One region of the Carnobacterium divergens DSM 20623 genome, then DNA from elsewhere that is predicted to be linked to it. Evidence: riboswitches for the same ligand, from Rfam matches in the RefSeq annotation. Region 1 holds a riboswitch; the other holds the start of a gene.
The links. Region 1 has a riboswitch for thiamine pyrophosphate ahead of BR52_RS11330 (ABC transporter permease). Riboswitches for the same ligand answer to the same signal wherever they lie in the genome.
Positions count from the first base shown of each region.

Region 2: it holds a riboswitch for thiamine pyrophosphate, as region 1 does, so the genes downstream of both, thiT (energy-coupled thiamine transporter ThiT) here and BR52_RS11330 (ABC transporter permease) in region 1, are expected to answer to the same signal.

Region 1 covers NZ_JQLO01000001.1:2,375,692-2,378,876, reverse strand. Annotated here, with positions in the region: gene BR52_RS11335 (ABC transporter substrate-binding protein) at 1-922, opposite strand, end outside; gene BR52_RS11330 (ABC transporter permease) at 919-1,671, opposite strand; TPP riboswitch at 1,720-1,825, opposite strand; gene BR52_RS11325 (hypothetical protein) at 1,968-2,462, shown strand; gene BR52_RS11320 (helix-turn-helix domain-containing protein) at 2,501-2,851, opposite strand; gene BR52_RS12645 (helix-turn-helix domain-containing protein) at 3,115-3,185, opposite strand, start outside.
Region 2 covers NZ_JQLO01000001.1:792,421-795,605, forward strand. Annotated here, with positions in the region: gene BR52_RS03900 (alpha/beta hydrolase) at 1-636, shown strand, start outside; gene BR52_RS03905 (hypothetical protein) at 719-1,138, shown strand; gene BR52_RS03910 (hypothetical protein) at 1,153-1,665, shown strand; TPP riboswitch at 1,732-1,838, shown strand; gene thiT (energy-coupled thiamine transporter ThiT) at 1,913-2,494, shown strand; gene cls (cardiolipin synthase) at 2,637-3,185, shown strand, end outside.

The DNA of each region.
Region 1 (3,185 bases):
AATCTGTATACCCCTCCCAAATTTCAGCCTTCATTTCTCCCCATTTTTCAGGATTTTCACAATAATTTTTTGACACAAAACGTTGCGATTTTTTTAAGAATTCACTATCATAATCACTCGCATATTCATGAAGAATTTCTGCTGAAGCATCTGGATGTTTAATCGCTTCCTGATATCCTTTTTTGGTGGCTGCTAAAAATGCTGTAACTGTAGCTGAATCTTCATCAATCATTTTTTTATTCGTTATGATGACGGGTGTGTAATAATCTAAACGCTTATCTAACGTTCGCAAAGGCAGATAGTTTAACTTTGCATTAGCCATTTCAGCCTTAACGTTATCCCAACCTTCGTAAAACCATTTGATGTCCACGTCTTTACCTAATGAATCAAATCCACCACCAGAATCTCCTACTAATGTCAGTTTGTTGAAATCTGCACCAACATTGTTCATAACTGCTTTGATGGTCGCTTCTTCACTTGGCGCTTGCCAACCAGAATAGACTTTTCCTTCAAAATCTTTCGGACTTTTAATGTCACTATTTTTAGCACTCGCAAAGCCGGAAGTGTTGTGTTCCATAATCGTAGCAATCGTCTTAATCGGTAATTTATCCTCTGAAGTCAATGCATAAGTAACATCTTCTTGATAACTGATCCCAAATTGACCTTTTCCCGTTGCAACTAAAGTAGCTGAAGTATTTTCGTTACCAGGCTCAACAAATTGAACATTTAAACCCGCTTTTTTATAGTATCCCTTTTTCAAGGCTACATACATTCCCGTATGATTTGTATTTGGAACAAAATCTAAAATAACTGTCACATCTTTTAATTTTTTGGCTTCTTGACTTTTTTTCGACTCCTGACTACATCCAACTAAACTGCCGATGAAAATAAGTGCTATTATTGCTACTACTATTTTTTTCATATTCTTTTTCCCCTTTTTAAATAAACCAATTTTTCAAGTAATTTTACTACACCATTCATAAATAAACTCAATAAAATAATGACCACTACACAGGCAAATACCTTATCTAACATGTACCCATTTTTCACTCGAATCATGTAATAGCCCAAGCCTGCTGAAGCGTTTAGCCACTCTCCTATAATCGCACCACCAATGCAATATGTTGCTGCAACACGTAAGCCAGAAAAAAATCCGCCAATCGCTGCTGGGATTTTAACCAATCGATACAATTGTCCCTTACTTGCACCAAACGTTTTGAGTAAATTTAATTGCGCCACTTCAACTTTCCCTAAAGCATCTGAAAATGAAACGACCATTGGAAAAAAACACATCAAGATCACCATTACAATTTTAGGTGCCATACCAAAACCCAACCAAATCGAAAATAGCGGTCCTAAAATCATCACTGGAATGGTTTGGGAAACAACAAAATGTGGGTAGATTGAAAACTTAATCGTTTGAGAAGCATCCATTATTAGTGCCATTCCAAAAGCTAATATGCTGGCAATCACCAATCCAATCGTTGCCTCAGTCAATGTAACGACTCCATGCATCGCCAATATCGAACGGTTCTCAAACAATGTCTTTATAATCTTAGAGGGCGCTGGCAAAATATACAGCGGGATTCCGCCAATGGAAACTAGCATCTCCCAAATCATCAAAATTGCAAGAAATGTCACTAGCGGATAGACTAACGTTTTCTTTTTCATACTAACTCCTAACCAATAAAAAAACTGCGCCCACGGAAAGTAGGCACAGTAAAAGAACACGTTCACTCCCTACGATGGTACTAACCAACAGGTTCAACGGGTCTAAGCTCACAGCTTACTCTCAGGCCATTTATGACCTCCCCACGCTTTATATTAAGTTTATTTTAATTGACACAAGTGTACTATAAAAAAATTAAGAATACAATGGACAAAATAAATAACAACCGAAATCATTCCTGTGCTATACTTTAATGAGTGACTAGTCTAGTATTACAAACAATAGGGGGATTTAAAAAATGTTCTATCTTTTTTTATTTATTTTGTTAATAATTATTATTCCAAAACACACTAAAGTTGAAAAAGAAGCAAGCCATTTATTTATCGATATGTATAAAATACCTGTCAAAAAAGTGAAAAATCCAGTGAAACAGGTTTTTCTAATAGAAAAATATTTTAATATTAAAGGATTTCATTCTTATCAGATAACGACTCTTTGGATTATCTTTGGATCAATTATTGGTGGTGCTGTCTTAGCTCTATTGGGGGTCGCGATAGGTACCTCTATAAATAATCCCACTTTACTTGGTACCCTGGTTTTTTTAGGTCTATTCATTTTGATTGTGGGTGTAATATATAGTTGGATTCGCATCTTTAGAATGCATTCCAAAATTAGACCTCAATCTTGGATAAGATTATTTAATTACGTCGATCCAGAATTGGATACACAATTTATGCAAGAAAAAAAATGGCAAAAATTCTTATTATTAACTTTAATTGAAAATAAAAACTAACCAAGCAAAGAGTCACGGAACAGTCATTCCGTGACTCTTTATTTTTCTTCAGACCTTACTTTATCTGATTTAAATTCCAAATAATCCTTAAAATCTTCAATCAAATAAGCTTGTGTTTCTTCGGCTAATCCATGTGTTTTAAGTAAGATAAATTGGCTCAATTCCTCTATACATTCTTGTTCCTTTGAATAGTGGATATTATTTTCATTAATTAAGGTTGAAATGCTGACATTAAAGTAATCAGCAACCTTTTGCAAGCGGTCAACCGAAGGAGATTGGTGCTCCCATTTTCGAATCGTGCTATTTCCAAAATTCAAGGTGCGTTCTAATTCTGCAATTGAAATTTTTTTCTCTTTTGCTAATAATCTTATTTTTTCATAAATACTCATTTTATCAACCTCTCTAGCTTTACAAACTAAAAAAGTTTTAGCTAATAATCTAAAATATTTTGACTTTTAGAATATCAACCGTTATAATAAGTTTGTAAGCATAGTTTTATATAACTATTGTGTCTTGGCGGACAAAGTAATAACAAATAAAACAATAAATGGGTTATTTGAACCAATTGGTTATCATTACTATGCTTATACTATACCATAGGCCATTATCCAATTCAATATTCGAAGAATATAATATAAGACGATTAGCTTAACTAATCTTTTTGTTCTTTTTTCACTTTATCTGTTTTAAATTCCAAGTAGTCTTTAAAATCTTGAATCAAAT
Region 2 (3,185 bases), 1.6 Mb from region 1:
GCAGCCCTAAAAATTCAAGTTAAAAAAGATGGCAAGATTCACTATTTAAATCAATTGAAAAAAAGTAGTGAGCGTCCTTTTATCGTTGTCGGTTTTGAAGACAATACCGAAAAAGCAGTAGATATTGAAGCTAAATGGTTTCAAAACGTAGTGCTAGACGTCAAAAAAAAATACCCGTTTTCGACTTTTGATGCTGTGGGTCATTCAAATGGAGGATTAGTCTTAGCGACTTATTTAGAGAACTATCAAACAACCTCAAATCCCCAAATGAATCGCTTGATAACCATTGCAACGCCATTTAATGATACAAAAGCCGAATATAACGACAATAATCTAGCCTTTACAGAAGTGAAAAAAGCGAGCCATCTATTAACTAATTTTACTGAAAAACAAACGCAATTGCCTTCGTCGTTAAAGGTTTTGGCAATAGCTGGAGATCAAGAAAAAAATGAGACGCATAGTGATGGCGTAGTTCCTGTACAAAGCGCATTAGCTAGTCGGCTATTTATCAAAAAGCAAGTGGCAAGCTATCAAGAAAGCATCATTACTGGCAAACAAACAGGTCATAGTGACTTGTTAGATAATTCAAAGGTACAAAAACAAGTGAAGGCATTTATTTATCAAGATGAGAATTAGCATTGTAGCGAATAAAGCTATTAACAAACGCGTTGTAGTTTACTTTCTGTTTCCTTATACTGAATAAAAGGAGTGATGTGAATTGTTGAGAAAAGATCGTAAAAATCTGAGGTATCAATATGGCTACTATTCATTTTTAGTGTTTATTGGGTTATTTCTTATGAATCAATTTCTGACTGGAACTGGCTTTCAGTGGGCGGAAACCAATCGTTTAGAAACATGGATTTTATTGTTGTTTAGTTCCTTTTATTTTGGTGTAATGACGAGTTGGAAAGGTGCGCTGGGTCATGAAGCGAGTATTAAAAAAAGAATGATTTTATTTTATTTTGTTATGAGTATCACAGCCTTCGCTGTAACGGTTACCAACTATAAAATAGAAGCAATCATGGTAAATGGCAAATTGCAATTTGTTGCGAGTATTTATTTAATAAGTATTTATTGGTTTTTAATAGCCTTGTTAAGCTTGTATCAACGTAAAAAACAATTGGGAAAAATCATTTAATAGGAGAGGATAGAATGAAAGCGTATGGTTATGAAAATCCAAAATATTCAGTGTTTTTATCCGTTGCCAAACAACTAAATGAATGTGGAATTGTTCCGGTTTTAATGGGTTCACTAGGTCTTGAGATTGTAACAACTAAAAATTGGGATGTTGGAGATATTGATATACATATTCCAGGAGATAGCAGGGGATGGTCAGCTCCGGTTGAAGAAATCATTTACCAATGGGAAGAAGTAAAAAAACAACTTGAAGGATTAGGTTTCTCATTGGTTGATTTACACGAGCATGCTTTTGAAAAAGGAACCTTGCGAGTTGAATTTTCAGTTATTGATACACTGCCTGAATTTGCAGGAATTGCCTTAGATGACATTAAGCAAATAGAAGATCAAGAGATACGTTATCGACTTTTAAATGCCACTCAATATTATCAACTTTATCAAGCTTCTTCTAAAGATAGTTACCGAAATCAGAAAAATAATCAAAAGGATTTTGCAAAAATAGCTTATTTAGCTGAACACTTAAAATAACTTCAAAAGTTGACGAATGAAAAAAGGCTTGGTATGATAAAGAACGTAAAATAAATTAATAGAACAACCATCACAAAGGGGTGCTGCAAATGCGGCTGAGATTGAATCAAGTGGATTCTAACCCTTCGAACCTGTTCGTTAGTACGAGCGTAGGAATTGTGACGGGGCGACGATGATAAAAAGAATCATTCAGCTCCTCCTTTGTTGTGTGGCACTGTTCGACACATTCAAAGGAGGAGTTTTTTTTATGTCAAAAACAAAGTTAACCATCTGGATTGAAGGAACGATTTGTGCGGCACTTGCAATCGTTTTGTCATTTTTACCAACAAATATCGGAGCAAATTTCACCATTTCATTAGGAATGATTCCGCTTATTCTTTTTAGTTTTAGAAGAGGAGTAGCAGCAGGAATTGTTGCTGGATTTTTATGGGGCGTTCTGCATTTTTTAGTTGGAAATGTGGCTATTTTAAATTTACTACAAGGCTTTATAGAATATTTTATCGCGTTTATGTTTACGGGATTTGCAGGCGTAGTAGCCAGCCAAGTACGAGAATCAATCGTGACTAGGCAACGTAGGAAAATGGTGAGCTATATTATAGTGGGAACTTTTATTGGAACATTCGCCCGCTTCTTTTGGCATTTCGTAGCAGGATTTTATTTTTGGGGAAGTTATGCTCCAAAGGGAATGAGTGCGGTTTGGTTTTCCTTTATTATGAATGGGGGAAGCGCATTGGCAACAGGAATTGTCACCAGTGTTGTTTTAGTGATTGTGGCTGCTACAGCACCCGACTTATTTCTTTCGAAAGAAACAAGTTGGCTAAAAAAATAAGAATTTTAAAAAGGGACTTTGACAGGGTCCTTTTTTTATTAGAAAAAGAATTATTTTTATAAATGAGATAAGATTTTAGTAGCTAAAAGAAAAACTTCATAGTAAGATAATAAAGAATTAAGTTCGTTTAAAGGAGGCTTTTATGAATACTATTTTACTTGTTATCGCTCTTGTGACATTGATTAATATTTTTTTAGCTATCATCACAGTTTTTCGTGAAAAGCGAGATATAGCAGCCACGTGGGCATGGTTGCTCGTCCTTGTTTTATTACCGGGAATTGGGTTTATTGCGTATCTTTTTGTTGGTAAAAAAATCTCTCGAGAGAAAATTTTTGATATTAAGACGCAGGAAAGCATTGGAATGAGTGAACTTGTTTTGGCTCAAAAAGAAATGCTTGCGGAAGATGAATTGCTGTCAAGCAAACAAAGTAATGAAAATACAAAAGAAATGGCAAGTTTATTTTTGGAAAGCGATGAATCGATTTTAACCAAAGGAAATGAATTGAAGATTTTTACCGATGGAAAAGAAAAATTTGATCATTTGATTCATGATATCCAACAAGCCAAACACCATGTTCATTTATTGTATTATACGTTTCATCAAGATGAGCTAGGAAATCGAGTTTTAGCAGCATTGGAAGAACGAGCTGCAGCAGGTGTTGAAGTGTTAGTTATCTATGATGCGATGGGA